One region of the Hylemonella sp. GW821-FHT10B10 genome, then DNA from elsewhere that is predicted to be linked to it. Evidence: predicted binding sites of a transcription regulator. Region 1 holds the regulator's gene; each other region holds the start of a gene.
The links. Region 1 encodes sigma-54, which starts transcription at its own class of promoters, with help from an activator protein. Its sites were predicted from a motif close to TGGCANGNAANCTGCTTT; they were not measured.

Region 1 (7,814 bases):
CACGGCCTGCGCGGCCTCGGCCTTCATGGCGGCCCACTCCTGGGCGCGGAAAGGCCGGTATTTCTCGAAAGCGAAACGCCGCAGCGAACCGGCCGCGATGTTGCAGGCGATCTGCGCCGCCTCGATCACCACCGTGCCGCTGCCGCAGCAGGGGTCGTACAGCGGCAGCAGGTCACCGTCGCCATCGGCCCAGCCACTGGCAGCGATCATGGCCGCGGCCAGAGTCTCCTTCAGGGGCGCATCACCCTTGTCCTCGCGCCAGCCGCGCTTGAACAACGGCTCACCCGAGGTATCGATATAGAGCGAGCAGCTGTCGGTGGTCAGGTGGGCGTAGATCCGCACGTCGGGCCACTGGGTGTCCACATCGGGGCGCACGCCGCCCGAGGTTTCGCGAAAACGGTCACAAACCGCGTCCTTCACCTTCAGCGCTGCAAAGTTCAGCGAGGTCAGCGGGCTGTGTTGCGCCGTGACCTCGACCTTGATGCTTTCCTTAGGTGTGAACCACTGCTCCCAGGGCACCGCCATGGCGGCGCGGTACAGATCCTGTTCGCTGCGGTATTCGGTGTACGAGAGCAACACCAGCACACGCTGCGCCAGGCGGCTGTAGAGGTTGAGCAGCATGGCCTGCGCAAACGAGGTGCGCACCGCCACCCCGCCGCGCTGTTTGGTGACACACCCCGGCGGCAGACCCGTGATCTGCAGGATCTCGGGCGCCAGATAGTCCTCCACGCCGGCGGCGCAAGGCAGAAACAATTGCAGCTGGTTCACAGTGCGTCCATTCAGAGCGCTTTGCGCAGGTTGGCGGGAGCTATTTTCAAGGCCTCGCGGTATTTGGCCACGGTGCGGCGCGCGCATTCGATGCCCTGCTCCTTGAGCATCTCGGAGAGCTGGCTGTCGGACAGGGGTTTCTTGGCGTTCTCGGCACTGACAAACTGCTTGATCAGCGCGCGCACCGCCGTACTCGAAGCGTTGCCGCCGGATTCGGTGCCCAGGCCCGAGCCGAAGAAGTACTTGAGTTCGTAGGTGCCAAAGGGCGTGGACATGTATTTGGCCGTGGTCACGCGGCTGATGGTGGACTCGTGCAGACCCAGCTCGTCGGCGATCTCGCGCAACACCAGCGGGCGCATGGCCAGTTCGCCGTGCATGAAGAAGTTCTTCTGCCGCTCGACAATGGCGCTGCTCACGCGCAGGATGGTGTCGAAACGCTGCTGGATGTTCTTGATGAACCAGCGCGCCTCCTGCAGGCGCTGCTGCAGCGCGGCGTAGTTGTCGCCTTCGCGGCCGCCGGCCTTGTGGCCCTTGAGCGCGTTGGCATAGATGTCGTGCACGCGCAGGCGCGGCATGATGTCCGGGTTGAGCTGCACGCGAAAACGGGTCTGCGCGCCATTGCCGCTGCGCAGCACCAGCACGTCGGGCACGATGACGTTGCGCTCGACGTTGACGAAGCGCCGGCCGGGCTTGGGCTCCAGCCGCGCCACCAGACCCAGGGCCTCGCGCGTCAGGGCTTCACTGCCGCCGCAGAGCTGTGCCAGCTTCTTGAGGTCACGCCGCGCCAGCAGTTCGGGCGGCTGCTCGATCATGCGCAGGGCCTGCGCCACCACCGCGGGCTCCGGCAAGGCCGCCGCACCCCTCATCGCATCGGCCTGCAAGGCGTGCAGCTGCAGGCGCAGGCATTCGGCCATGTTGCGCGCGCCCACACCCGTGGGCTCCAGACTTTGCAGCAGGCGCAGCGCGAGCTCGAAATGCTCGCGCACGGACTCCACCTGCTCCAGATCGTCGCCAGCCAGGCCCTGCGCCAGGGACTCCAGCGTGTCTTCCAGATAACCGTCGTCGTTGAGCGACTCGATCAGGAACAGCAGGGCCGCGCGGTCGACGGCATTCAGGCGCAGGGACAGGGCCTGGCGCTTGAGGAAGTCCGGCAGCGATTCCTGACTGCGCGCCAGTTCGGTGGCGTCGGCTTCGTCGTCCTCGCGCGCGCCGTTGCGCGCCGGCGCGTCGCCGCCCCATTCGCTGTCGTCGGGCGACATGTCCACGCTGCCGTCGCCCTCCCAGTTGCCCTCGATCTCCAGGCTGGTGGTGGCACTGTCGTCCGGTCCATCGCTGGACGACGCACTACTGCTGCTGTAGTCGTATTCCGCCTCGTCCTGTGCCACCGGCGTATCGGCACGCTCCAGGCCATGGGCCTCGCGCTCGACGCTGTCGTCGGCGCGTTCAAGGAAGGGATTTTCGTCGAGCAGTTGCTCGACCTCCTGGTTCAGCTCCAGCGTAGAGAGCTGCAGCAGACGGATGGACTGCTGCAACTGGGGCGTGAGCGCCAGGTGCTGGGAGACCCGTAGCGACAGTCCCTGTTTCATGATGCCAAGCCGATGTGCAGGGGGGACCCCCTCACATCTTGAAGTGCTCGCCGAGGTAGACCCGGCGCACATCGGCGTTGTTGACGATCTCGGCTGGCGTGCCCTGGGCCAGCACCCGGCCCTCGCTGATGATGTAGGCGTGGTCGCAGATGCCCAGCGTCTCGCGCACATTGTGGTCGGTGATCAGCACGCCGATGCCGCGCGCCTTGAGGAAACTGATGATGCGCTGGATCTCGATCACCGCGATCGGGTCGATACCGGCAAAAGGCTCGTCCAGCAGGATGAAACGCGGCTGGGTGGCCAGGGCGCGGGCGATCTCCACGCGGCGGCGCTCGCCACCCGACAGCGCGAGCGCGGGCGACAAGCGCAGCGTCTCCACGCGCAGGTCCTGCAACAGGGCGGTAAGACGGTTCTCGATCTCGCCCTTGCTCAGCGGTTTGCCGGCCTCGTCACGCTGCAGCTCCAGCACGGCGCGCACGTTGTCCTCGACGTTGAGCTTGCGGAAGATGGACGCCTCCTGCGGCAGGTAGCTCAGGCCCATGCGCGCGCGCTGGTGGATGGGCATGTGCTCCACGCGCTCGTCGTCGATCAGGATCTCGCCGGCACTGGCACGCACCAGGCCCACGATCATGTAGAAGGAGGTGGTCTTGCCCGCCCCGTTGGGGCCCAGCAGTCCCACCACCTCGCCCTTGCGCACGGTCAGGGCCACGTCCTTGACGACCTCGCGGCTGCCGTAGAACTTCTTGAGGTGGCGCGCCTCCAGGCGGCTGGTGTCGGCGCCGGGCTGCGTGTCCTGGGCGATCGCCGAGTCGGGCTGGGAGTCGGGCACAGCCCCGCTTACCATCTGCTGGCTGTCGCTCACTTGCGTCCTCCGCCCAAGGTGTCGTCATTGCGCAGGGGCAGGCCGGGGCGTGGTGCCACCGGGGCCGCTGTCGTCTCGTTGCGCGGTGTCAGCGTGGCGCGCACGCGCTCGCCACCCTTTTGCGGGCCGCCGTCCACCGTGAACACGTCCGTCAGGCTGCTGTACTGGATGATGTTGCCCGTCACCACATCGGCCACCTGGGTGCCGCGCAGGCGGCGCAGGCGGGCGTCCTTGATCAGCTTGAACACGTCGGCGCGGCCGTCGTATTCGATGGTTTCGCTCTCTCCCTCGATGTATTCGTCCTCGCCGTCGCGTTTCTGGCGGAAGTAGGCGCGCTGGCCGGCTTCGGCCGTCACCACGCCGAACTGGTAACCCTGGGGGTCCTGGCGCACTTCGATGCGTGTGCCCTTGATGATGATGGAACCCCGGGTCAGCACCACATTGCCGCTGAAGACGCTGGTCTGCTTGAGATCGTCATAGCGCAGGGCATCGGCCTCGATGTTCATCGGTTTCTTGGCATCGGCCTTCTCGGCACTGGCCACGCCCGCGTTCAGTGCACAGGCTGCGCACAGAAGGAAGCGGAGGATGGTGAATTTCATAAAGGCACGAATCTTGCTCTTTGGGGTCCTGGGCATTGTAATCGGGCCGGGCGGCTGGTCCAGTCCTTGCTTTTGCCCCTGGGCGGTACGCGTGCTTGCAGGACCCCTGCCGTATGTCTTCCGAGGATTCGTGAGAGACTTCCGGCCACCGCTAGCCCTGTTGCGCCATCCATGAACCTGCTCTTTGTCGCCGACCCGCTGGAATCCTTCAAGACCTACAAGGACAGCACCTTCGCCATGATGCGCGAGGCCCAGCGCCGCAACCACACGGTGGCCGCCTGCGAGCCCCAGCACCTGAGCTGGACGGCCAGCACCGGCGTGCAGGCGCCGGTGCGCCGCATCCGCCTGACCGGCCACGAGGAGCACTGGTTCCACGAATCACCGCTGGCACCGGCCCAGCGCCTGGCCGCGCTGCGCGACTTCGACGCCATCGTCATGCGCAAGGATCCACCCTTCGACAGCGAGTTCTTCTACGCCACCCATCTGCTGGAGCAGGCCGAGCGTGAAGGCGCCCGGGTCTTCAACAAACCACGCGCACTGCGCGACCACCCCGAAAAACTGGCCATCCTGGAATTCCCGCAATTCACCACGCCTACGCTGGTCACACGTAACGCGCAGGCCGTGCGCGACTTCCACGCGCAGCACCGCGACATCATCCTGAAGCCGCTGGACGGCATGGGCGGCATGGGCATCTTCCGCGTGCGCGACGACGGCATGAACCTGGGCAGCATCATCGAGACGTTGAACCGCGACGGCGCGCAGTCCCTGATGGTGCAGAAGTTCCTGCCGGCCATCGCCCAGGGCGACAAGCGCATCCTGGTCATCGGCGGCAAACCCGTGCCCCACGCGCTGGCGCGCATCCCGCAGGGCGGCGAAGTGCGTGGCAACCTGGCAGCCGGCGGCAAGGGTGTTGCCCAGCCCCTGAGCGCGCGCGATCTGGAAATTGCCGGGGCCATCGGCCCGGTGCTGGCCGCGCGCGGCCTGCTGCTGGTGGGCCTGGACGTGATCGGCGACTGCCTGACCGAAATCAACGTCACCAGCCCCACCTGCTTCCAGGAAATCACGCACCAGGCCGGCTTCGACGTGGCGGCCATGTTCATCGACGCGCTGGAAACCGCACTGACAGTGCGTTGAGCGTCGGCTCAGCCCTTGGCGGGCGTGCCGTCCACAAAAACCCGCAACTCACCCGGTGCAAACGCCGTCCACTGCTCATCGGTGGTCAGCGGGGCCGTCACCACCACCGCCACGCGGTCGCCCGGCGCGGCGTGCTCGGCGAAATTCACACTCAGATCCTCGTCGCGCAGCGTGGCGCTGCCGAAGGGGTGCTGGCGCACCACGTGGTAGAGGTTCGTCGAGGCATGGGCCCACAGGGCCTCGCCATTGCTCAGCAGAAAATTGAAGGTGCCGTGTTTCGCAATCTGCGGCACCAGCTCGCGCAGCGTCAAGGTCAGCTCGGCAATGCTGGGCACGCTGGCATGTGACTTGGCCAGTTCCTGCATCAGCCAGCAGAAGGCGCGCTCGCTGTCGGTGTGGCCCACAGGCCTGAAGCTGCCGTGCAGGCGCGGCATGTAGTCCTTGAGGTCGCCGTTGTGCGCGAACACCCAGTAGCGGCCCCAGAGCTCGCGCACGAAAGGGTGGCAGTTCTCCAGCGTCACCTCCCCCTGGGTGGCCTTGCGGATGTGCGAGATCACGTTGCGACTCTTGATCGGGTAGTGGCGAATCAGCTCGGCCACCGGCGACTCGGCGGCCGACTGGTGGTCGACAAAATGGCGCAGGCCCTTGTCCTCGAAGAAGGCAATGCCCCAGCCATCGCCATGGTGGTCGGTACGCCCGCCGCGCTCGGCAAAGCCGGCGAAGCTGAACAGCACATCGGTCGGCACATTGCAGTTCATGCCCAGCAGCTGGCACATGGTTTCAGGCCTCCTTCGGCTCGGGCTGCCCGCGCGGTGTGCTGCGCATGCGCCAGGCCGCCAGCATGGCCAGGGCGCAGACCCCGGCCAGCATCACGAAGGTCTCGTCGAAGGCGGCCAGTCGCGCGGGGCTGGTCTCGCCGCGGGCCAGGCTGTCGCCATGCACGGCGATGCGCCACTCCAGCACGATGCCGCACAGGCTCACACCGACGGCGCCACCCAGCATGCGCAGGAAATTGATGGCGCTCGAGGCCTGCGAGATCAGGCGCGGCTCCAACCCGGCCATGGCCCCGTTGTTCAGCGAGGGCAGGATGAACCCCAGGCCGATACGACCCAGGATCGCCCAGGCCACCAGCAAGGCCAGCACGGTCTGGCGCGCCATGCCCGGCATCAGGGTCAGCATCAGCGCGAAAGAGACAGCCAGCAGGCCCAGGCCGATGCAGATCAGCACCCGGATGGGCCAGTGGTCCGACAGGCGCCCGGCCAGCGGAATGGTCACGGCCAGCACCAGGCCGGCCGGCAGCATGATGGTGCCCACGTGCGAGGCCGAGAGCTGCTGGGCCATCTGGATGTAGAGCGGTAGCAGGTAGGTGGAACCGAAGAGGGCCGTGCCGTAGATGAAGGCCACCAGACTGCCCATGGCGAAGGAACGGAAGGCAAACAGGTCCGGATGCATGAGCGGCATGTCGCCGCGGCGCGCCTGGTGCCGTTGCCAGAGTATGAACACCACCGTACAGGCCAGGGCCAGGCCCAGCAGGGCCCAGGCCTGCGGCCCGGCCGCACCATGCAGCTCGACCATGCCGTTGAGCAGGCACAGGGTACCCACCGTGGCCAGCAGCAGGCCCTGCCAATCGAGCCGATTGCCGTGGCGATCGGGCGCGCTGCCCCCGGGCGAAGTGGTGGGCACATAACGGAAGGCCAGCCACAGCGATGCCAGGCAGAAGGGCACGACCATGAAGAAGATGGAGCGCCAGCCAAACCAGTCCACCAGCAGGCCGCCGATGCTGGGGCCCAGGGCGGGCGCGAGCACCACACCCATGCCGAAGATGCCGCCCGCGCGCCCGCGCTCGTGGGCAGCGAAGGCCCGCATGATGATGATGGCCGGGATGGGCTGCACCACACCCGCGGCCAGACCCTCGACCACACGCGCCACCAGCACCACCTCGAAGCTGCCCGCCAGGCCGCCGCCCACACCGCCGCCCAGCAGCATGAGCATGGCCACCACATAGGTGCGGCGGTAGCCGAAGCTCGCCAGCAGCCAGGGGGTGCACAACATCGCCACGGTGGTGGCCACCATGAAGCTGGAGGTGGCCCATTGCGCGCGCTCCTGGCCCAGCACGAACTGGTGGCTCATGTCGGGGATGGCCACGTTGATGATGGTCGAGGACATGATGGAGGCCATGGTGCCCACCATCACGGCCAGCAGCAGCAGCCAGCGGTAGCCTTCGCCGTAGCGGGCCTGCATTTCGGGCAGGGTGGAGGGGTGTTTCATGTCGAGGACCTTGTGCCGGGGCCGGCCACCGTAACACGGGCCAGAGGGCCCAGATTGGCCAGGGCCGTCTGCAATTCGCGCTGCAGGCGCGACAGCTCGTCCGGCGTATGGGGCCGGGCCAGTTCGATCTCCACCTCGAGCCCGCCTTCCAGATAATGCAGGCGCAGCGCGGCCGGCGCCTCGCGCAGCAGCTCCTGCACGCGAGCCAGCACCCGGTCCCGCGGCGGCAAGGCCAGCACGCGGGCCAGATGGCGCACCGTGCCGGGATCGATGTGCACCGTGCACTCGGCCACCCGGTGCGCGGACTTGACCTGCGCGCTGATCTGCTCGGCGATGTAATGCCCCTCAGACACCGAGAGATGCGTGCCCACCTCCACATGCATGTCGATCACGGCCCAGTCGCCCATGCGTCGCGTGCGCAGGTTATGCACGTCCAGCACACCATCGATGGCCTGCACCGTGCGGCGGATGCGCTCGATCTCCTCGGGGTCGAGCGCGTGGTCGGTCAGGCTGTGGAAGGCATCCACCGAGAAATCCCAGCCCGCCTTGACGATCATGAAACCCACGATGACCGCCGCCACCGCGTCCATGCTGTGG
Region 2 (7,814 bases), on a different contig from region 1:
AACCCAGCGCCTGGCCGCGGCCACACCCGATGGCGCCACGTCCCTGCCCCTGCCGGCTGAGCTGCGACAGAGTTTGATCGCGCTCGCACGCCTGGGCAATGCCAGCGGCCTGCGCAGCCTGCTGCGCAACAGCGCGCAGGAGGCGCCGGCCATTGCCGACGTGCTGCAGGCCCTGGTGGTGCATGTGGACCGTTTTGACTTCACCGCCCTGATTGCCCGCCTGAAAGAGACCGAAGATGAATCCGCCTGAGCTTGTTCCTCCGTCCACTGTCTCCAGCGTGGTGCTGGTGGTGGACGACGCGCCCGACACCCTGCGCATGCTCTGCGACGCGCTGGCCATCGAGGGCTATACCGTGCTGGTGGCGCGTGATGCCATCGAGGCGCTGCAGCGTTTCGAGATGGCTGTGCCCGACGCCGTGCTGCTCGACGCCATCATGCCTGGCGACGACGGCTTCACACTCTGTCGCCGCCTCAAGGGCGTGCCCTCCTGGGCCCACGTGCCCGTGATCTTCATGACCGGCCTGGCCGAGACCGAGCAGATCGTCGAAGGTTTTGCCAGCGGCGGGGTGGACTACGTCGTCAAGCCGCTGAAGATCCCCGAGGTGCTGGCCCGCCTGGCCACCCACCTACGCAATGCGCACGTGAGCCGCCTCGCGCGCGAGGCGGTGGACGTGGCAGGCCTGGGCGTCATGCTGCTGGACACGCAGGGGCGCATCGCCTGGCGCTCACCGCAGGCCATGCGCTGGCTCGGCCAGGCCCTGGGCCCCGAGCAGGACGACGCGGCCCAGCGCCAGTGGCTGCAGCAGGTCGTGCATCAGGGCGAGACCCTGGCCCCGCTGCCCGACGGCGGCCAGCTGCAGGCCCGCCACCTGGGCCAGGGCGGCCCGGGTGAAATCATGGTGCTGTTGCGCCGTGTGGCCCCTGCGGCCGACCCCACGCAACGCCGCCTCTCCGTGGCCGCGCTCACCCCGCGCGAGACCGAGGTGCTGTCCTGGCTGGCCAAGGGCAAGACCAACCGCGATATCGGCGACATCCTGGGCATGAGCCCGCGCACGGTGAACAAGCACCTGGAACACATCTTCGAGAAGCTGGGTGTGGAGACGCGCACGGCGGCGGCGGCGATTGCGAGCAGCTTGTTGCAGGAGGGATAGGCCGGACCACAAGCTTTGGGCGAACCTGGCGAAGCCTGCTATAAAACAGGCACTTCAATGCACTGGGAGGCACGCGCATGAACATACGCCCATGGGATACCGCACCCTTGCGGTCCGAGGCCCCCTATGCGCCGCTTTAGCCTCGCCTTCGTGTTTTTCCTCTGCTTCGGCGTGGCCGCCTACGCTGTAGGCATGTACGGCTTCGGCCCGGGGGCGGAGAACCTGCACCCGGACATGAAGGCCGTGTTCCAGATCCATCCCATCGGCATCGGCACCCATATCTTCGCGTCGGCTTTGGCCCTGCTGCTGGGGCCCTTCCAGTTCTCCCAGGGCCTGCGTGCCCGGCGGCCCAGGCTGCACCGTTGGATGGGGCGCATCTACCTGGGCATCGCCGTGGCCGTTGGCGGAACAGCGGGCCTGTACATGAGCTACTACGCCTTCGGTGGCCTGCCAGGCAAACTTGGTTTTGCCGCCCTGGCCCTGGCCTGGCTCTATACCGGGGCGAGGGCCTACGCCGCAGCCAGGGCACGCGACTTCACCGCCCACCGTCGCTGGATGATCCGCAACTTTGCCCTCAGCTTTGCGGCCGTCACCCTGCGCCTGTACCTGCCGCCTGTTTTCATCTTCCAGCTTCCCTTCGAGTCGGCTTATGCCGTCATCGCCTGGGCTTGTTGGTTGCCCAACCTGCTTGTCGCGGAGTGGCTGACCAGGCCGGCAGTGGCCGCGCAGGCCTGAAGCCGAGCATTCGCACAAGGAGACCATCGTGCATCCACAGATGATTCTGGTGGCCGGTCCGTATCGCTCTGGCACCAACGATGATCCAGTGCGCGTCGCTGAGAACGTTGCCGCCATGACGCAAGCGTCCCTGCAGTTGTTCCGCGCGGGCCATCTTCCCGTCATGGGCGAGTGGTTCGCCTTGCCGCTCATCGAACACGCTGGCTCCACCGGCATAGGCGACCCCGTGTTCAATGAAATCTTCCATCCCATCTCGCGGCGCCTGGTCGCCAGGTGCGATGGTTGCCTGCGGATCGGTGGGGCATCGGTCGGGGCGGACGAAATGGTGGCGCTGGCCCGGCAGTGTGGCAAGGCCGTTTACTTTTCTCTGGAAGAAATCCCGCCTGCTGTTTAGTTGGTGACATTCAGGCGTGGCCGAGGCGAGCGCAAAGAGGGCTGATGGCAGAAAGTGCCGTAACGCCTGTCATCTCTCCATCTGGCCCTGCGTTGGCGGTTCGCCGGTCTCAGCTCGCGGCACACTTTCTGCTTCTTCCCCTGCGTCTTCTCCCAGAAAGGAAGCGCTATGGAAAAGAAAACCATCACACTGGTTCAGGAATCCTGGAGCAAGGTTGTGCCCATCGCGGGCGTGGCAGGCAACCTCTTCTACAAAAACCTTTTCGAGGCCGATCCCAGCCTGAAGAAGTTGTTCAAGGGAGATGTGGAGCAGCAGGCGGCCAAGCTGATGCAGATGATCACCGCCGCCGTGGGCAAGCTCCACGATCTGGACACGCTGGTGCCCATCCTCCAGCAGCTGGGCCAGCGCCACACGGGTTACGGGGTGCAGACGGCCCACTACGACACCGTCGGCGCCGCCCTGCTCAAGACCCTGGAGCAGGGGCTGGGCGCGGCCTTCACGCCGGACGTCAAGCAGGCCTGGGCCCAGGTCTACGGGGTGATGACCAGCGTGATGACGGCGCCCGCCAAGGGCTGAAGACCACCAAGCCAGACCGCCCCCCGCCCTGAGCTGGGGCGGTGTGGCACGTTTTCTGCACTGTCCAGGGGCATGGACACCCCGGTACATACGCCCATTGACTCTGCTGCGCTGCCGCATGCGCCGGCGGCCGTGCAGTCCATCGTCAAGATCCGGCGTGACTACAACAGCTGGGTGGGCCGCGAGACCATGGAGGACTATGCGCTGCGTTACACGCCGCAGCGCTTCCGCAAGTGGAGCGAATGGCGGGTGGCCAACACGGCTTTTGGCGCGGCGTCTTTTCTGATCCTGGAGGCGGTGGGTGCCACGCTGCTGGTGCAGTACGGCTGGGCCAATGCCTTCTGGGCCATCCTGGCCACGGGGCTCATCATCTTCCTCGCCGGCTGGCCCATCAGCGTCTATGCCGCGCGTTATGGCGTGGACATGGACCTGCTCACGCGTGGTGCGGGTTTTGGCTACATCGGCTCCACCATCACCTCGCTGATCTACGCGAGCTTCACTTTCATCTTTTTCGCGCTGGAGGCGGCCGTCATGGCCTATGCGCTGGAGCTGGCCCTGGGCATCCCGCCCAGCTGGGGTTACCTGATCTGCGCCCTGGTGGTCATCCCCCTGGTCACACACGGGGTCTCGGCCATCAGCCGCCTGCAGGTCTGGACCCAGCCGCTGTGGCTGCTCATGCTGGTCGTGCCTTTTGCCTATGTGCTGGCCCTGGACCCGAACGCGTTTTCGGGCGTCGTGCACTACAAAGGTGAGAAAGGTCAGAGTTCTGACTTCATATTGCCCCTCTTTGGTGCCGCTTTGACGGTGGGCATCGCCCTCATCACCCAGATGGGCGAGCAGGCTGACTACCTGCGCTTCATGCCGGCCCGCACGCAGGCCAATCGCAAGCGCTGGTGGTTTGGTGTCATGGCGGGTGGGCCGGGCTGGGTGATCCTGGGCGTGGTCAAGATGCTGGGCGGGGCGCTGCTGGCCTACCTGGCCATCACGCACTCGGTGCCGACGGACCGCGCCGTGGACCCCAACCAGATGTACCTGGCCGCCTATGAGTACGTCTTTCCCAACTACGGCTGGGCCGTGGCAGCCACGGCCCTGTTCGTGGTGATCTCGCAGCTCAAGATCAACGTCACTAACGCCTACGCGGGGTCTCTCGCCTGGAGCAACTTCTTCTCGCGCCTCACGCACAGCCATCCGGGGCGGGTGGTCTGGGTGGTGTTCAACACGCTGATCGCCTTCATGCTGATGGAGATGAACGTCTTCCAGGCCCTGGGCGATGTCCTGGGCCTGTACAGCAACATCGCCATCGCCTGGATGATGGCCGTGGTGGCCGACCTGGTGATCAACAAGCCCCTGGGCCTGTCGCCCAAGGGCATCGAGTTCAAGCGCGCGCACCTCTACGACATCAACCCCGTGGGTGTCGGTGCCATGACGCTGGCGTCCATCCTCTCGGTCACAGCCTACCTGGGCCTGTTCGGTCCGCTGGCCCAGGCCTTCTCGGCGCTGATCGCGCTGGGCACGGCCTTTGTGGCCGCGCCGCTGATCGCCTGGGCCACGCGCGGGCGCTACTACATTGCACGGCAGAGCGAACCGCTGGTTGAAGCCGCAACCAACGAAGGCCCCTATGCCCGCTACGGCGTGCGCCGCTGTGTGATCTGCGAAGGTGAATACGAAGGCCCGGACATGGCGCATTGCCCAGCCTACCAGGGACCCATCTGCTCGCTTTGCTGCACGCTGGATGCGCGTTGCGGCGACATGTGCAAACCCCAGGCCAGTCTCTCGGCCCAGTGGATAGGCATGTTGCAGCGCCTGCTGCCGCGCAGCCTCTGGCCCTATCTGGACTCGGGGCTTGCGCACTTCCTGCTGCTCATGCTGGTCACCGTGCCGCTGCTGGCGGGCGTGTTCGGTCTGTTCTACCAGCAGGAGCTGCAGGCCCTGGGGCAGGTCTATGCCGACAGCGAGTTGCCCGCTTTCATGCAGACCGCCTTGCGCAGCGGTTTTCTCAAGACCTACATGGCGCTGCTGCTCATCGCGGGCATGGCGGCCTGGTGGGTGGTGCTGGCGCACAAGAGCCGGCAGGTGGCGCAGGAAGAATCCAACCGCCAGACGGCCCTGCTCATGCGCGAAATCGAACTGCACCAGCAGACCGACGCGGCCCTGCAGGACGCACGCCGCGCCGCCGAGCGCGCCCAGCACCAGGCCGAGCAGGCCAACCAGGCCAAGAGCCGCTACATCAGCGCCATCAGCCACGAGCTGCGCACGCCGCTCAACAGCATCCTGGGTTACGCGCAGCTGATGGGCGAAGACCCGCAGGTGCCCGCGCACCGCAAGCACGCGGTGCAGGTGATCCGCCGCGGGGGCGAGCATTTGCTCACGCTGATCGAAGGCACGCTGGACCTGGCGCGCATCGAATCGGGCAAGCTCACGCTGGACCTCAAGCCCATGGACTTCGCCGCCTGCGTCCACGAACTGGCCGCCATGTTCGAGCTGCAGGCTGCGGCCAAGGGCCTGGCCTTCAACTTCACGCCGCTGTCCGTGCTGCCCGAGCGGGTGCGCGCCGACGAGAAGCGCGTGCGCCAGATCCTCATCAACCTGCTGGGCAATGCCATCAAGTTCACGGCGCAGGGCGAGGTGACCTTCAGCGTGCGCTACGCACGCGAGATGGCCTACATCGACATCCGCGACACCGGCCCCGGCATGACGCTGCAGGAAACCGAGCGCCTGTTCGAACCTTTCACGCGCGCCGCTTCCTCGCAGGGCACCCCAGGCGCCGGCCTGGGCCTGACCATTGCCAAGATGCTGACCGACCTGATGGGCGGCGAACTCACCGTGCAGAGCACCCAGGGCCTGGGCTCGGTCTTCCACGTCAAGCTCTTCCTGCCCGAAGTGCATGCCGCGCTGCCTTCGGCCAAACCCGTGGTGACCAAACCGCCACGCCGCGGTTACGCGGGCGCGCGCCGCCATGTGCTGGTGGTGGACAACGAGGAGCCTGACCGCGAGATGCTCACCCAGCTGCTCGTGCCTCTGGGCTTCGTGCTGCGTACCGCAGCCAGCGGGCACGACGCACTGGACCTGCTGGCCGCGGGTTACCGCCCCGATGTGGTCTTCATGGACCTGGCCATGCCCGGCATCGACGGCTGGGAAACCATACGCCGCCTGCGCCGCTTGAACGGCCTGGCCAAACTGCCCGTGGCCGTGGTCTCGGCCAACGCCTTCGACCAGGGTCTGGAGAACGACGCCGGCATCACCCCCACCGACTTCATCACCAAACCCATACGCCACAGCGAGCTGCTCGACTGGCTGGAGCGCCGCCTGCACCTGCAGTGGACCGTGCGACCCGAGCCCGTGGCGGTGCCAGCGCCACCGTCCGCACCCTTGCTACCGCCGGGCAACGAACGCCTGGCCGAGTTGCGCGAGCTGGTGGTGCTGGGCTATTACCGCGGCATCGTGCGCCTGCTGGACGATATCGAGGCGCAGAACCCGGCGCACCACAGCTGGGTGGAGCAGGTGCGGGTGCTCACACGCGAGTACCGCTTCGACGCAATCCTTCCCCTGCTAGAGTCTGCGGCGGAGACCCCATGAACGCCATGAACGAGACGCTGGACCAGGCCCTCAACCGCGCGCACAGCGACGTGGTGCTGATCGTGGACGACGTGCCCGACAACCTTTCGCTGCTGCACGACGCGCTGGACGAGTCGGGTTGCACCGTGCTGGTGGCGCTGGACGGTGCCTCAGCCCTGCAGCGCGCGGTGCAGGCGCGGCCCGACATCGTGCTGCTCGACGCCATGATGCCCGGCATGGACGGCTTCGAAGTCGCGCGCCGCCTCAAGGCCGACCCCGCCACCGCCCACATCCCCATCATCTTCATGACGGGCCTGACCGAGACCGAGCACCTGGTGGCCGCGCTGGAGGCCGGTGGCACCGACTACGTGACCAAACCCATCCGGCCGAAGGAAGTGCTTGCGCGCATGCAGGTGCACCTGCAGGGCGCGCGCGAACGGCGCCAGGCGCGCAATGCGCTCGACGCCTTCGGTTACGCCAGCATCACCGTGCGCCTGGGCGACGGCCGCCTCATGTGGCAGACCCCGCTGGCGCGTGAGCTGATGCAGCGGTATTACGGCGTCAGCGGCCCGAACGTGCCCGAACCCGTGCTGTCCTGGCTGCGCCGCAGCGTGGCCCACCTGAACGAGGTGCAGGCCCGTGGCGAGACCCTGGCCGAGCCGCCGCGCCTGTCGCTGGAGCATGGCCCCAAGCGCCTGACCTTCCGCCTGCACCAGCGCAACGACGATGCCGGCGCCCCCGACACAGGCGGCGACTGGCTGCTCATCATGCAGGAGGCCTCAGACGAAAGCGTCATCGAAGCCATCTCCCTGAGCTTCCGACTCACGGCCAAGGAGGCCGAAGTGCTTTACTGGGTGATCAAGGGCAAGATCAACCGCGACATCGGCGACATCCTGGGCAGCAGCCCCATGACGGTGAAGAAGCACCTGGAGCGGGTCTATGCCAAGCTGGGTGTGGAGACGCGCACGGCGGCGGCGGCGCTGGCGCTGGGGCGCATACGGCAGTTGCATCCGCAGTTTGAGGGTTGAAATAAGATGCGGTCATGTCATTTCTTATTTCGATGGCACTGCCGTTTCTCGTTGCATTCCTAATCTCTATCATCACCCCATGGATGTGGCGTCGTGTGCTTGCGTCGCCGGTTAAGTTTGGGGTGTTTTCCTTTCTGATGTTGCTGGGCCTGCATCGTGTCATCCAGGCGCTGGTGGAGCTTTGGAAGTCGCTGCAGTTGAGCGGTTATTTTCTAGAGTACGAGAAGTCACCTGCTGCGATCGAACTGATCATGAGGCAGTTGACGATTGAGGCACTGGTGGTTTCGCTGATGCTGGTCATTACCGGTATTCCCATCCTCTATGCCTTGCGTCGAGCCATGGGCAGGTAAACCGTCTCATCTATGGCCACCCAGT
Region 3 (7,814 bases), on a different contig from region 1:
ATGGCGGTGTAGCCTTTCATGTACTGGCGCGCCTCCACGTTGTTGGCACGCACATAGGCCACGCCCTTGCCATAGGCGGCGATGAACTTCTTGGCCTCTTCCGGATGCTTCTTGATGAAGGCCGAGGACAACGAGGCCGAGCCGCCGAACCAGGGGGCCATGGGGTCGCCCAGCACGTACTTGGCGATCACGCCGGCTTCGAGCACGCGGGTGGTGCCGTTCAGGCGACCGATGGTGCCCGTGGGCTCCAGGGTGTAGCAGCCATCGAGCTGGCCTGCGGCCAGCGCCGCCACGTGCTGGCCGATAGGCAACTCCACCACGGTCGCGCCGGTGGCGCCGCCGCGCTCCAGGATGGTCTTGGCCAGCGTCACGTTCTGGATGCCGGGGCCGGAACCGATGCGTTTGCCGGCGAGATCGGCCATGGTCTTGGCCGGGCTGGCCACCGGGACGATGATCTCGTCCAGCACGTTCTTCACGTTGCTGGGGTTGGAGCAGAAGATCTTGAAGGTGCCCGGCGCGGCCAGTTCACCGATGGCGATGTTGGCCGAGCCCGTGCCGTTGGCCGTGCCGTCGGCACGGTCGGACAACACGGCCTCCATCACCTGCTGGGCGCCGGCGAAACGCAGGGCCTCCACATCAAGGCCCGCTTCCTTGAAGTAGCCCTTCTCGATCGCTGCATAGAAGGGCAAGCCGGCCGCGATGGGCCAGTAGCCGATGCGGATCTTGGGGCCGCCCTGGGCACGCACCAGGGCCGGTGCACCCAGGGCTGCGAGCGCCAGGCCGGCGCCGCCGGCCTGCATGAGCTTGCGGCGCGTCGTGGTGGCGGACAGAGACAGAGGGGTCTGGTTTTTCATGGAGCGCTCCTGCACAGTGGTTAAGGGAAAGGATGGGTCAGCGGGGCCTGCGCGCCCTGGAGCGAAGCCAGGTAGGCGCGCCAGCCACCGAAATGGGTGATGTCCTGCGCACCCTGCAGGGCCTGTGCCTCGCACAGGAAGCCCTGCACGCTGCTGCCGTCGGACAACTGCAAGGTGCCTATGCCCAGAGGTGCGGGCACGAGGGCAACAAAGGAACCGTAATGCTCGACCGGCATCTCCCATATCTCGAGCTGGATGCGCGCGCCCTGACCCGCGGCCACACGCAGCAGGCCGGGTTTAGGCGGCACGGTGCCGGCCAGGGCATAGAAACGGTAATCGGGCGCGGTCTCGGCCGTAGCCAGCAGGCGTGCGCCCCGTTCGCTGAGTTGCTTGTTGAGCGGCATGCCTGAGAGGTGCGCACCCACCACAGCCACTTTCACCGTGGCGCACGGGCGTATGCCAGGGATGGGCTGGGGTGCGGGCAGCCGTTCACCCGTGGCGCCCTGCGTGAGACCGGTGGCGTGATGAAAACGCTGGCCCAGTTCCGCCAGCTGCCAATCGCTGGCGCAGGGGCCGATCAGCGTGATGCCGAAAGGCAGGCCGTCCTTGCGGATGCTGCTGGGCACGGACAGCGCCGCGTAGTCCAGCAGGTTGACGAAGTTGGTATAGGCGCCCAGGTTGCGGTTGAGCACCACGGGATCGGCCAGCATCTGCGCGATCGTGTAGTGCGTGGGCGCCGTGGGCACGCACAGCACATCCATGCCCTTCCAGACTTCGGCAGCGCGCTGGCCCAAGGCGCGCAGCCGCGTCTGTGTTTCATACAGGTCGGCCGCGCTGTAGGCCTTGCCTTTGCCGATGATGCTGCGCACCGGCTCCATGACCTCGCTCTCATGCGCGTCGAAGAAGGGCCGGATGGCCGCATAGCGCTCGGCCACCAGGGCGCTTTCGTACAGCAGCGCAGCTGCCTGCACGAAAGGCGAGAAGTCGATGCGCACCTCCACGCCGCCGAGGGCCTTCAGTTGTGCCAGCGCTTCCTTGTAAGCCGCCTCGGCCAGCGCGTCGCCGTAGAACGCCAGCTGGTCCGGCACACCAAAGCGGAAAGCCGCCGGGAAGGGCTGCGACGCCATCTCGAGTTCACGCGAGTACGGGTCCAGGGGGTCGTATCCCCGCGCCGCCTCCAGCACCTGGGCCGCCAGGCCCACGCTGCGCGCGAAGATGGACACGCAATCCACACTCTGCGCCGCCGGCACCACACCGCGTGTGCTGATCAGCCCTTTGGAGGGTTTGAGCCCGACGATGTTGTTCAGGCCCGCGGGCACACGCCCCGAACCCGCGGTGTCCGTGCCCAGTGCAAAGTCCACCTCACCCACGGCCACCACATGGGCCGAGCCCGAACTGGAACCGCCCGAGACATAAGAAGCGTCGAAGGCATTGGGCACCGGCCCCCAGGGCGAGCGCGTGCCGTTCAGGCCGCAGGCGAACTGATCCAGGTTGGTCTTGCCCAGCAGCGATGCACCAGCCGCGAGCAGCTTGTGCACCACGGCCGCATGCCCGGCAGGCTGGTAGGCAAAGGCCTGACAGGCGGCCGTAGTGGGCAGGCCGGCGGCGTCGATGTTGTCCTTGACCGCAAAGCGCAGACCGCTCAGCGGCCCCGTACCACCCGGCAAGGTCGTCTCATAACGGGAGATCCAGGCTTGCGCCGCGCCTACGGCCTGGCCCTGCCTTTGGGCACGGGGAACTGGGGGTTTGAGCTGCACCATCTTGTTGCATTCGATCTTGTATACATGTAGACATGCAACATGTATGCCAATGAATGCAGGCAACCCTGCCGTTCGTCTTGTGCGGCGAAAAAAACAAGATGGGAGATCTGGCCAGGTGATGAACGCCCCACCCCGCCGTCCGGGGTGGGCGCGTCGAAGCCCCCGTCAAGCCCCGTGCACTGGCGGCTTCATCTGTCCGCCCCAAGTCTCCACCGTCTCGCGAATCAGGCGAGACACGATTCTGCTGGCCTGCGTCAACTGCCCCCACTTGGGATGGGCCAGGGTCACATAACGTTTCAGATCCGGAGCGACCAGCCTGGCGGCCCGCAACTTGCCCGAGCTCACCTCCTCGTCTATGGAGAAAGGTCCCAGCAATGCATAAAGATTGTGGTTTTCGATCAGCACTTCTTTTTGCAAGCTCAAAGAATCGGCGCCGATCACGGCCTGGAAATGGAACCCCAGGCTGCGCGCGGTCTCGTCAAGAATGGATCTCCAATGGGCGGGGCGTCGCGGTAGCACCAGGGGTAGGTTCTCCAGCGCCTTGAAGTCCACCGTTTCCCCCCGAGTGGCAGGCGCCTGCGGACTGGAAACCAGATAGGTGTGGACCGTCGTCAGCAGGATTTCATCCGGACTGCGCGGTTTGTCGAACCGGAACAAGATGGCCATGTCCACCCCACCTGAATCCAGCATGGCATCGAGCTCGCCGCCCTGGCCCTCACGGACGTTGAGCACGATCCTGGGATATTCCTGCCGCAACCTGCTGAAAACACGCGTCATCAGGGGGTGCGCCACGGAGGGCAGGATCCCGATGCGGACCTCACCCATCGGTACTGTGGACGACTGACGAATCTCGGCAAACAGCTCGTCGCAACTGCTCAGCCATGCCCGCGCACGCCGCTCTACATGCTGCCCGAACTCAGTCAAGGCCACCCCCCGGCCGGTACGGCGGAACAAGGGGCTCCCGCACTGCTTTTCGAGCTCGCTGATCTGGCGACTGATATGCGACTGCACGGTCTGCCGCTGCGCTGCCACCTTGGTGAAGCTGCCCAGCTCGGCGACCTCAAGGAAAAGACGGAAATCCTGAATCTGCATAAACGCCCTCTGTTATGCCAATTTAGGCAACTCTGAAATCTCAGATTAGATTCTATGCAGATGACTCATCCCTTTCTAGACTGCCGACCTGTAGACAACCCCGCCGTCGCAGACGGCCCCCAGGAAACAGACCATGAGCTTTGTCAGTTTTGAAATCGATGGCCGTGCGAGCTACGGCATCTGGAAGGATGAGCAGACCTGGATTCAGGCGCCCGCAGCGTTTGAAGCCCAGTTCCCGGACCTCAAGTCGGTGATTGCGGCAGCCCAGCTGCAAGAGCTGGACCGCGCTGCGCGCACATCGGGGCGCACCGTGCAGGCTGCACAAGCCCGCCTGCTGCCGGTCATCCCGAACCCGGGCAAGATTCTTTGCGTGGGCTTGAACTACAAGTCCCATGTGGCCGAGACCAAGCGCACCGACAGCGAGCATCCGGCCATGTTCACGCGCTACGCCGACAGCCTGCTGGCCCACGGCGCGCCCATGCCCAAGCCCAAACAGACGCAGCGCTTCGACTTCGAGGCGGAGCTGGCCGTGATCATCGGCAAGGGCGGACGCGCCATCCCCCAGGCCCAGGCCTTCGAACACATCGCGGGCTATGCCTGTTTCAACGACGGCACCGCACGCGACTGGCAGCGCCACACGCACCAGTGGACGCCAGGCAAGAACTTTCCGGCCACCGGCCCCTTCGGTCCCTACATGGCCACGCGCGAGGAAATCCCGGACGTGACGCAGTTGACGGTGCAGTCGCGCCTGAACGGCCAGGTCATGCAGAAAGCCTCGGTGGCCGATCTGATCTTCACGCTTCCCGTTCTCATCGAGTACATCTCGGGCTTCACGCCGCTGGCGCCGGGCGACGTGATCGCCACTGGCACACCCGGCGGCGTGGGAGACCGTCGTGAGCCCCCGGTCTACATGAAGGCCGGCGACGTCATTGAAATCGAAATCACCGGGCTGGGCGTGTTGCGCAATGTCATCACCGACGAAGCCTGAGATCACCATGAACACCACTCCCTCCAGAAAATCGCTGCGCATCGCCGTCGACATCGGCGGTACCTTTACCGACATGGCCGCCTTTGACGAAACCACCGGCCAGCTGCTCTTCGGCAAAGCGCTCTCCACCCATGGCCAGCTTGTCAACGGCATCCAGGACACCATCAACAGCGCCAGGATCGACTGGCGTGATGGCCACCTGTTTCTGCACGGCTCGACCATCGCGATCAACACCCTGCTCGAACGCAATGGCGCCAAGACCGCCCTGCTGATCACCGAGGGGTTTCGCGACATCTACGAAATCGGTCGTGTCAACAGGCCCGATGCCTACAACCTGTTCTTCAACAAGCACCAACCCCTGGTGCGGCGTTCGCTGCGCTACGAGGTAGCCGAGCGGCTGCGCGCCGATGGCAGCACCCACAAGCCGCTGGACGAGGCCGCCGTGCGCGAACTGGCGCGTGAGCTTAAAGGCCAGGACATCGAAGCCGTCGCCGTGCTGCTGCTGCACTCCTACCGCAACCCGGCGCACGAGCAGCGCGTGAAGCAGATCCTGCAGGAAGAAATCCCCGGCGCCTTTGTCTGTGCCTCACACGAACTCTCCCAGGAGTACCGCGAATTCGAACGGGTCTCGACCGCCGTGGCCAATGCCTACGTGGGGCCACGCGTCTCCGAGTACCTGAGCCAATTGGAGAGCCACCTGGGCGGCCAGGGCTTCGAAGGCGACTTCTACATCGTTCAGTCCACCGGCGGCCTGTTCCCGGTGGAACATGCCAAGGTCGGTTGCGTACGCATGCTGGAGTCCGGCCCTGCGGCCGGCGTGATCGGCGCACAGGCCATCTGCGCCCAGCTGGGCATGGGTGACGCCATTGCCTTCGACATGGGCGGCACCACCGCCAAGGCCGGGGTGATCAGCGAGGGACGTCCGCTGACCACCGGCTCGGCGTTGATCGGCGGCTACGAACGCGCGTTGCCGATCCAGATCCCGATGATGGACATCCACGAAGTCGGCACCGGCGGCGGCAGCATCGCCCGCGTCGAGACCGGCAAAGCCTTGCGCGTAGGACCCCAGAGCGCCGGCTCGATTCCCGGCCCGGTCGCTTATGGCCGCAGCGGCACCGAACCCACGGTGACCGATGCCAACCTGCTGCTGGGTCGGCTGGACGCCGAGCACTTCCTCGGCGGCGAACTCAAGCTCGACCTCGCGGCCTGCCAGCGCCAGATGCGCGAACGCGTGGCGGGCCCGCTCGGGCTGGACCCGGTGGAGGCAGCCGATGGCATCCTGCGCATAGCGGTGACGCAGATGTCGCACGCGGTCAAGGCGGTAACGACAGAGCGCGGCCTGGACGCCGGCAGCTTCACGATGGTGGTCTACGGTGGCGCTGGCCCCCTGCACGCTTCGGCCATCGCACGCGAGATCGGCATCCGCAAGGTGCTGATTCCCTATGCACCAGGCTACTTCTCCGCCTACGGCATGCTGTTCTCGGATCTGCGCTACGACTATGTCCGATCCGTGTTCCGCAAGCTCAACGACGTCTCCTTCGAAGACATCGAGTCGCTCTACCAGTCCATGGAAGACGAAGGGCGTGCGGCACTGGCGCAGTCCGGGATCAAGGCCGATGGCATCGTGATCGAACGCGCAGCCGACATGCGTTACGTGGGGCAGGAACACGCTGTCACGGTCGATCTGCCGCTGGCCTTCTTTGAGGGCAAGGACCGCAACGCGATCAAGCGCCAGTTCGATGAGCTGCACAAGGTGCGCTATGGCACCTCCGCCCCCAAGGAACCTGCCGACCTGGTGAGCCTGCGCGTCACGGTGCTGGGCACCATGAAAAAGCCGCCGAAACACAGCGTCGCCCAGGGCGGTACCACACTGGACCCGCAGGCCCTGCGCGCCGTCAAGCCGGTGTACTTCCGCAGCTCGGGCTGGACCGACACGCCGGTCTATCTGCGCGACCGCCTGCTGGCGGGCAACGTCGTCACCGGCCCGGCACTGATCGAGGAACACGCCTCTACCACCGTCGTGCAACCCGGCGACGCGCTGCGCGTGGACGAACTCGGCAACCTGCAAATCGATATCGGGAGCGACCGGACATGAAACTGCCCACCCACACCAAGACCTCGAAGACCGTCGATCCGGTCACCGTCGAAATCATCCGCAACGGCCTGTACGCCGTCACGGAGGAGATGAAGACCAACCTCACACGCACAGCCTACAACCTCATCATCTACGAGGCGCTGGACTTCACGGTAGGTCTGTTCACAAAGGAAGGTGATACGGTTTCCATCGGCCTGGGTCTGCCCATGTTCATCCGCGGCATGTCCGAGACCGTCAAGGCCAAGATCCGGCACTTCGGTTACGAGAACATCCTGCCCGGCGACATCCTGGTCACCAACGACGCCTACACCACTGGCAGCCACCTGAACCATTTCACGTTCACGATGCCCATCTTCCATGAGGGCAAGCTCGAAGGTTTCACCTGCTGCATGGCCCACTGGCTGGACGTGGGCGGCACCTTGGGCAATGTGACCACCGACATCTTCAGCGAGGGGATCCAGATTCCCATCATCAAGTACCAGCGCGAAGGCGTCGTCAACCAGGACCTGATCGACATCATTGCCATGAACGTGCGCCTCGCAGAACGCGCCCTGGGCGACCTGCGCGCACAGATCACCGCCATCACCACCGGTGAACGCCGTTACGTGGAGCTGCTGCAGCGGTATGGCGCCGATGCGGTCAACAGCTCGATCCAGCAGATCATGGACTCGTCGGAGGCGGTGGCACGCCAGAACACCCTGTCCATACCGGATGGTGTGTACGAAGCCGAGTCTTTCATGGACGACGACGGCCTGGAGATCGGCAAGCGCATCCCGATCCGCGTGAAGGTGACTGTGCAGGGCGACGAGATGACGATCGATCTCTCGGACGTGAGCAAACAGGTCAAGGGGTTCTACAACTCGGGCTTCACCACTGGCATTGCCTGCGCACAGGTGGCCTACAAATGCCTGACCACGCCGACCGACTACCCGGTCAACGACGGGTCCTTCCGCTCGCTGAAGGTCGTCATGCCCATGGGCACTGTCATCAGCGCCGAGCGCCCCTACCCCATGCGCGTCTGGATG
Region 4 (7,814 bases), 410 kb from region 1:
CCGCAATGGCATCCCGCTGGCGACCAACTACTCGGCCTACACGCTGGAGATCACGCCCGCCCAGGTGGACAACCTGGAGGGCACCATCAACCAGCTGGCCGAACTGGTGGACATCACACCGCGCGACCGCCGGCGTTTCCGCAAGCTGATGGAGGAAACCAAGGGGGTCGAGTCCCTGCCCATCCGAACCCGCCTGTCCGACGAGGAGGTGGCGCGCTTCGCGGTGCAGCGTTATCGCTTCAGCGGCGTGGACATCCGCGCACGCCTGTTCCGCAACTACCCCTGGGGTGAGCTCGGCAGCCATGTGGTGGGTTACATCGGACGCATCAACCCGGCCGAGAAAAAGGAACAGGAGGAGTGGGACGACGAGGACCAGGCCAACTACCGCGGCACCGACTACATCGGCAAACTCGGTGTGGAGCAGAGCTTCGAGAAACACCTGCACGGCGTCACCGGCTTCGAGCGTGTCGAGACGTCGGCCGGCGGCCGCGCCGTGCGCAAGCTCGCCAGCAGCACGGCCAAGCCGGGCAACAACGTGGTGCTGTCCATCGACATCAAGCTGCAGAACCTGGTCGAGGAGATGTTCGGCCAGCGGCGCGGGGCGCTGGTGGCGCTCGATCCCAGCAACGGCGAGGTCCTGGCCTTTGTCAGCAAGCCCACCTTCGACCCGAACATGTTCGTCGAAGGCATCGACTCCGAGTCCTGGCAGGCCCTCAACGAATCGATCGAGAAGCCCCTGTTGAACCGGGCCCTGCGCGGCACCTACCCGCCGGGCTCGACCTACAAGCCTTTCATGGCCATGGCGGCGCTGGAGACCGGAAAGCGCTCGCCCACGGCCATCATCTACGACGGCGGTTCCTGGACCTTCGGTGACCACACCTTTCGCAGCCACGGGGACGGCGGGCTGGGGCCGGTGGACATGCACCGCAGCATCGTCAAGTCCAGCAACGTCTATTACTACTCCCTGGCCAACGATCTGGGCGTGGACGTCATCCACGACTTCATGAAACCCCTGGGTTTCGGTCAGATCACCGGCATCGACATCCAGGGCGAGGTGCGCGGTGTCCTGCCCAGCCAGGAGTGGAAACGCAAGACCTACAAGCGGCCCGAGCAGAAGAAGTGGTACGCCGGTGAGACCATTTCATTGGGCATCGGCCAGGGATACAACACCTTCACCATGCTGCAGCTGGCCTCGGCCACGGCCACCCTGGCCAACAACGGCGTCAAGAACATCCCGCATCTCGTGATCGGCACGCAGGATGCCGGCAGCCAGACGATCCAGGATGTGGCCAAGAGGCCGTCAGAGGACCTGCACTATGGCCAGCAGAACCTGGCCATAGTGCGCCGGGCGCTGGCGGCGGTGACGCAGGACGGCACCTCGGCACGCTCCTTTGCCGGCGCCAAGTACCTCAGCGCGGGCAAGACCGGCACCGCCCAGGCCGTGACCATCGGGCAAAAAGAAAAGTATGACGCGCGCAAGATGGAAGAGCACCAGCGTGACCATGCCTTGTACATGGCCTTCGCGCCGGTGGATGACCCCAAGATTGCGCTGGCGGTGATCGTCGAGAACGCCGGCTTCGGCGCCGAACACGCCGCCCCGATGGCGCGCCGTGTCTTCGACTACTGGCTGCTGGGCCAATACCCGAGCGAGGAAGACCTGGCCGCCGTCAAGCAGGGCCGCGCGGCCTTCCCCATCGGCAAGCCGCGCCTGGCGGCCGAGGTGGCCTGGCCGCCCAAGGGCAAGGCCGGTGTGCAGGTGAGCGTGGAGCCCTGAGGCAAGGGCCTAGCGCAGAAAGGCGTCGTAGCCGGTCTTGAGGATCAGCGCGCTGACCACCAGGATGAACACTCCGCGCACGAAACCGGCGCCGTGTTTGAGCGCCATGCGCGTGCCCAGCAGGCTGCCGACGACATTGGCCAGTGCCAGTGCCAGTGCGAAATGCCACCAGACATAGCCCTTGACGGCGAACAGGATCAGCGCGGCCAGGTTGCTGCTCAGGTTCAGCAGCTTGGCGCTGGCCGAGGCGTGCAGGAAGTCATACCCCAGCCAGCGCACCAGCAGGAAGACAAAGAAGCTGCCCGTGCCCGGGCCGAAGAAGCCGTCGTAAAAGCCGATCACCCCGCCCACGCTGCCGGCGGCCAGCAGCTCCTGGCGGCCGGTGAAACGCGGCGCATGGTGGCGCCCCAGTTCCTTCTTCATCAGCGTGTAGGCCAGCACCCCGACCAGCACGGCAGGCAGCAGCCGGCGCAGGAAATCCGGCGAGATCAGCGTGACAACCCAGGCCCCGGCCAGGGACCCGGCAAAGGACAGGCCCATGGCGGGCAGCAGGGCGCTCCAGCGTATCTCCACGCGGCGGGCGTACTGCACCGAGGCAAAGGCCGTGCCCCAAACCGAGGCGGACTTGTTGGTGCCCAGCAGGGTGGCCGCGTGGGCCGTGGGATAGGTGGCGAACAGCGCGGGCAGCAGGACCAGACCCCCGCCGCCCACGACGGCATCGACAAAACCGGCCAGCAGCGAGGCCAGCGTGACGAGAAAAAATTCCATGAGAACCCGAAACTACAAATAAAAAGGCACCGGGGTTAGCGGTGCCTTGGGAACGCCATCTGCTCTGGATGGTATCAATATTGTTGTTCGTGTGATCGAAAGTCTTCCTCGGTTCCTCTCATGCGGCGCTCGTGGCGCGCTTGCGAGTGGCCGTAATTTAATGCAGTGGGGCAGGCCCGAACCTAGGGGTTTGCCCGCACCGTGTACCCAGGTCTTTCGCATCGTGGCATAGGTTTTGCTTAATCGGCTTACAAACCACGGTTGGGAAGAAAAATGCACATCGTTGGACGGCTTGCCCCGGGCATCTTGGCGCTTTGTCTCAGTTGGAACCTCGGGGCGCAGGTGCCACCCTCCGAACCTGCCGTCGCTGCGGCTCCTGCGCCGCTCAGTGCCGCTGCGGGTCCTGTGGTGGGCGAGCCGGTCAGCCCGGCGCCCTCCGCCCCCGTGGTGAGCCCCAGCCCGCCCCCGGCGGAGCCGCCGCTCACGCGGCCGGGCCTGGTGAGCGTGGACAAGATCAATGGGGCTGATACGGCCTGGATGATGACCTCCACGGCCCTTGTGCTGCTCATGACCTTGCCGGGCATCGCCCTGTTCTACGGCGGCCTGGTGCGGCGTAAGAGTGTCATCAACACCATGGCCAGTGTGACGGCGATCGCCGCCCTGATCAGCATCCTGTGGTTCGGCCTGGGCTATTCCCTGGCCTTCATGCCGGGCAACGAGTGGCTGGGTGGCCTGGGGCGCATCGGTTTTGCGGGGCTGGACTATCTGAAGGATGCCGGCAAGGTGGCGGTCAGCCATGTGGCACCCAACGTACCTGAGTCGGTGTACGCGATGTTCCAGCTGACCTTCGCCATCATCACCCCCGCCCTGATCGTGGGCGCCTTCGTCGAGCGCATGCGCTTCTCGGCCATGCTCTGGTTCATCGCCCTGTGGTCCATCCTGGTGTATGCCCCGGTGGCGCACTGGGTGTGGGAGCCGGGGGGCTGGCTGGCCCAGATGGGTGTGCTGGATTTTGCAGGCGGCTCCGTCGTGCACATCAACGCCGGGGTGTCCGGGCTGATGTGCGCCTACTTCCTGGGTCCTCGCCACCACTACGGCAAGGAAGCCTTCGAACCTTTCAACCTGGGCCTGACCATGGCCGGTGCGGGTCTGCTGTGGGTGGGCTGGTTCGGGTTTAACGCGGGTTCAGCGGTGGCGTCCGACGGACGTGCGGGGCTGGCCCTGGCCGTCACGCACATTGCCGCAGCGGCCGGTGCGCTGGCCTGGATGGCGGGCGAGTGGCTGGTGCGCCGCCGCCCTTCCCTGCTGGGCCTTTGCTCAGGGCTGGTCGCCGGCCTGGTGGCCATCACGCCGGCCGCCGGTTTTGTCACGCCGCGCAGCGCGCTCTTTATTGGTGCCGTGGCGGGCCTGGCCTGCTACTGGGGCGCGACGGGCCTCAAGCGCATGCTCAGCGCCGATGACTCGCTCGATGTCTTCGGCGTGCACGGCATCGGCGGCATTGTCGGCTCGCTGCTGACGGGGTTGCTGGCCAGCAAGTCCATCTCCGGGGTGGAGGGCAGCGTCATGGTGCAGCTCGTGGGGGTCGTCGCGGTGATGGCCTACAGCGCCGTGGTCAGCGCCGTGCTCTTGCTGCTGATCAAGTCGACCCTCGGGCTGCGTGTGGACGAGCGCTCCGAAGTGACCGGACTGGACATTTCCCAGCACCGGGAACACATGGGGAGCTAGGCATCGTCCCCTCACCCTTCGTTCGCACCTGAGAAACTTTTGTATGAACAGGCAGGCCCACCATGCTTGAGAGCGAGAAACTGGCGATTGCCGCCCATCTGCACGTCTTGCTCCGACGCAAGACCGGACGTGTCACGGACACCGAATGGATGGCGAGCAATGTGGAATATGCCGTCGAAGTGGTGCGCTTTGCGCGCGCCAGTGCCCAGGAAGACGGCCACCCGGACCTGGCCGAGTGGGCCGACAAGCTTGAAGCCGCGCTGGCCCTGGGTGAGCGCGGCCGTCGCAAGCCCGGCCCGATCGCGCTCGTGGAAACACTGGTTCCGCCGGCCGCTGAAAGTGCCGAGGTCGAGGCGCAGCGTTATGTGCGGGGCATACGCTAGGGCCCGTTCTGGCCCGAGAAATCGGTGTGAATCTGTCCTAGGCGTTCGCGTCCAGAATCATCCAATGTGCTGCACGCTCGGCGATCATCAGCGTCGGTGAGTTGGTATTCCCGCTGGTGATGGTGGGCATCACGCCGGCATCGGCCACGCGCAGGCCACGGATGCCGCGCACACGCAGCTGCGGGTCCACGACCGCCATGGGGTCGTCGGCCCGGCCCATGCGGGTGGTGCCCACCGGATGGAAGATGGTGGTGGCAATGTCGCCTGCCAGGCGCGCCAGTTCCTCGTCGCTCTGGTACTGCGTGCCGGGTTTCCATTCCTGCGGCTGGTAGGGGGCCAGGGCGGGTTGCTCCACGATGCGGCGTGTCACGCGCAGTGAGTCGGCCGCCACCTTGCGGTCCTGCTCTGTGCTCAGATAGTTCGGTGCGATGGCCGGCGCATCCTCGAAGCGATTGCTGCGGATCTGGATGCTGCCGCGGCTCGTCGGGTTCAGGTTGCAGACGCTGGCGGTGAAGGCATTGAAGCTGTGCAAGGGCTCGCCGAAGGCGTCCAGCGAAAGCGGCTGCACGTGGTATTCAAGATTCGGCCAAGCCTGCGAGGGATCGCTTTTGGTGAAGGCGCCAAGCTGGCTGGGCGCCATGCTCATGGGCCCGCTGCGTTTGAAGGCGTATTCCAGGCCGATCATGGCTTTGCCCCACAGTGAGTTGGCCATGGTGTTGAGCGTCTTCACGCCCTGCACCTTGTAGACGGACCGGATCTGCAGGTGGTCCTGCAGATTGGCGCCGACACCTGGCAGTTCGTGCACCAGGGGCACACCTTGCCGGCGCAGCAGCGCGGCGGGGCCGATGCCTGATAGCTGCAGGATCTGCGTGGAGCCCACGCTCCCGGCGGCCAGCACCACCTCGCGTGTGGCGGTGGCCGTGACCATCTCCTGGCCGGTCCAGACCTGCACGCCGGTACAGGCCTTGTTGCCGTCCGCCGCGGTTTCGATCACCAATTGCGCAGCCTGGGCCGAAGTCCAGAGTTCGAAGTTGGGGCGGCCATAGCAGGTCGGGCGCAGGAAGGCCTGGGCCGTGTTCCAGCGCCAACCGCTCTTCTGGTTGACCTCGAAGTAACCCACACCCTCGTTGTTGCCGCGGTTGAAGTCCTCGCTGGCCGGGATGCCGGCCTGTTGCGCAGCCTGGGCAAAGGCGTCCAGCACGTCCCAGCGCAGGCGCTGTTTCTCGATGCGCCATTCGCCGCCGGTCTGGTGGTGGCGCATCAGCTTGCGGTAGAGGTCGGGGGGTTGCTTCGTCGTGTCGAGCAGCTCCGTTGGCACGCCCCGGGTGCCGTGCAGGGCATCGGCGCCCTTGTAGTAATCCTCGTGGTGCTTGAAATAGGGCAGAACCCGGTCCCAGCGCCAGCTGTCCTCACCAGTCAGCTGCGCCCACTGATCGTAGTCGCGCGACTGGCCGCGCATATAGATCATGCCGTTGATGCTGGAGCAACCGCCCAGGGTCTTGCCGCGCGGGTAACGCAGGCTGCGGCCGTTCAGCCCGGCCGCCGGCTCGGTGTTGTAGAGCCAGTCGGTGCGCGGGTTACCGATGCAGTAGAGGTAACCCACGGGGATATGGATCCAGTGGTAATCGTCCTTGCGACCGGCCTCGATCAGCAGCACGCGCTTGCTCGCGTCCATGCTGAGCCGGTTGGCCAGCAGGCAGCCGGCAGTGCCGGCGCCGATGATGATGTAGTCGAAAGTCATGTCGCTCATCGCAGAGACCTTTATGCGCTAACCAAGCCAAATCGGGGGCCACCGCGGAACCGGCTTCGCCGGGCTGCTGGTGGCGTCCCCTGGGGGGGAAGGCGGCCTTCGGGCCGACTCAGGGGGGCCTATTTACTCGTCGGCATCGCGAACTCGGCGCCCTTGCCTATGCTCTCGGGCCAGCGTTGCATGATGGACTTCTGCTTGGTATAGAAACGCACGCCCTCTTCGCCGTAGGCGTGCATGTCGCCGAAGAGCGAACGTTTCCAGCCGCCGAAGCCATGCCAGGCCATGGGCACGGGAATGGGTACGTTGATGCCCACCATGCCCACCTGGATGCGGTGCGAGAACTCGCGGGCCACATGGCCGTCACGCGTGTAGCAGGAGACACCGTTGCCGAACTCGTGGTCGTTGATGAGTTTTACGGCGGTGGCGAAGTCAGGCACACGCACGCAGGAGAGCACGGGGCCGAAGATCTCTTCCTTGTAGATGCGCATGGATGGCGTGACGTGATCAAACAGCGTGCCGCCCAGCCAGAAGCCGTTGTCGCAGCCAGCGCCGGCGGCCTTGCCCTGAAAGCCGCGCCCATCGACCAGCAGCTTGGCGCCTTCCTTCACGCCCTGCTCGATGTAGCCCGTGATGCGCTGGTGCGCGATGCCGGTCACGATGGGGCCCATCTCGGCGTCCAGCTCCATGCCATTCTTGATTTTCAGCGCCTTGGTGCGCTCGATGAGCCTGGGCATGATCTTGTCGGCCACATCGCCCACCAGCACCGCCACCGAGATCGCCATGCAGCGTTCACCGGCCGAGCCAAAGGCCGCACCGATCAGGCCATCCACGGCCTGGTCCAGGTCGGCGTCGGGCATGACCACCATGTGGTTCTTGGCACCGCCCAGGGCCTGCACGCGCTTGCCGTGGTGCGCGCCGGTTTCGTAGATGTAGTTGGCGATGGGCGTGGAGCCCACAAAACTCACGGCCTTCACGTCCGGGTGGGCCAGCAGGGCATCCACGGCCTCCTTGTCGCCCTGCACCACGTTGAACACGCCGTCGGGCAGGCCGGCTTTTTTCAGCAGCTCGGCCATCAGCAGAGAGGGGCTGGGGTCGATGGGGCTGGGCTTGAGCACGAAGGTGTTGCCGCAGGCGATGGCCACGGGGTACATCCACATGGGCACCATGACCGGGAAGTTGAAGGGCGTGATGCCGGCCACCACGCCCAGGGGCTGGCGCATGGTCCAGTTGTCCATGCCGGTGGAGACCTGCTCGGTGTAGTCGCCCTTGAGCAGCTGCGGGATGCCGGTGGCGAATTCGAGGATCTCGATGCCACGCGTTACCTCACCCTGCGCGTCAGTGAAGACCTTGCCGTGCTCGGCCGTGATCAGGCGCGCGAGTTCGTCGCGGTGCTGGTTCATGAGCTCGAGGAACT

Region 2: the regulator sigma-54 is predicted to act here: its motif matches at 2,398-2,415, upstream of AC07NT_RS12940 (globin family protein).
Region 3: the regulator sigma-54 is predicted to act here: its motif matches at 2,646-2,663, upstream of atzF (allophanate hydrolase).
Region 4: the regulator sigma-54 is predicted to act here: its motif matches at 2,767-2,784, upstream of AC07NT_RS13700 (ammonium transporter).

The regions. Positions count from the first base shown of each region.
Region 1 is NZ_JBWKNN010000003.1:439,830-447,643, reverse strand. Features, by position in the region: gene AC07NT_RS15660 (THUMP domain-containing class I SAM-dependent RNA methyltransferase) at 1-768, opposite strand, end outside; gene rpoN (RNA polymerase factor sigma-54) at 780-2,354, opposite strand; gene lptB (LPS export ABC transporter ATP-binding protein) at 2,386-3,198, opposite strand; gene lptA (lipopolysaccharide transport periplasmic protein LptA) at 3,213-3,815, opposite strand; gene gshB (glutathione synthase) at 3,987-4,949, shown strand; gene AC07NT_RS15635 (class II glutamine amidotransferase) at 4,958-5,725, opposite strand; gene AC07NT_RS15630 (DHA2 family efflux MFS transporter permease subunit) at 5,730-7,217, opposite strand; gene AC07NT_RS15625 (cation diffusion facilitator family transporter) at 7,214-7,814, opposite strand, start outside.
Region 2 is NZ_JBWKNN010000002.1:578,862-586,675, reverse strand. Features, by position in the region: gene AC07NT_RS12960 (hybrid sensor histidine kinase/response regulator) at 1-250, shown strand, start outside; gene AC07NT_RS12955 (response regulator) at 237-1,151, shown strand; gene AC07NT_RS12950 (DUF2306 domain-containing protein) at 1,278-1,886, shown strand; gene AC07NT_RS12945 (DUF4406 domain-containing protein) at 1,915-2,280, shown strand; gene AC07NT_RS12940 (globin family protein) at 2,449-2,856, shown strand; gene AC07NT_RS12935 (hybrid sensor histidine kinase/response regulator) at 2,929-6,432, shown strand; gene AC07NT_RS12930 (response regulator) at 6,438-7,439, shown strand; gene AC07NT_RS12925 (hypothetical protein) at 7,454-7,789, shown strand; gene AC07NT_RS12920 (dihydrofolate reductase family protein) at 7,802-7,814, shown strand, end outside.
Region 3 is NZ_JBWKNN010000002.1:539,471-547,284, forward strand. Features, by position in the region: gene AC07NT_RS12765 (ABC transporter substrate-binding protein) at 1-854, opposite strand, end outside; gene atzF (allophanate hydrolase) at 875-2,614, opposite strand; gene AC07NT_RS12775 (LysR family transcriptional regulator) at 2,780-3,706, opposite strand; gene AC07NT_RS12780 (fumarylacetoacetate hydrolase family protein) at 3,840-4,694, shown strand; gene AC07NT_RS12785 (hydantoinase/oxoprolinase family protein) at 4,702-6,789, shown strand; gene AC07NT_RS12790 (hydantoinase B/oxoprolinase family protein) at 6,786-7,814, shown strand, end outside.
Region 4 is NZ_JBWKNN010000003.1:28,840-36,653, reverse strand. Features, by position in the region: gene mrdA (penicillin-binding protein 2) at 1-1,774, shown strand, start outside; gene AC07NT_RS13705 (sulfite exporter TauE/SafE family protein) at 1,784-2,542, opposite strand; gene AC07NT_RS13700 (ammonium transporter) at 2,816-4,267, shown strand; gene AC07NT_RS13695 (hypothetical protein) at 4,330-4,650, shown strand; gene AC07NT_RS13690 (GMC family oxidoreductase) at 4,688-6,400, opposite strand; gene AC07NT_RS13685 (CoA-acylating methylmalonate-semialdehyde dehydrogenase) at 6,520-7,814, opposite strand, start outside.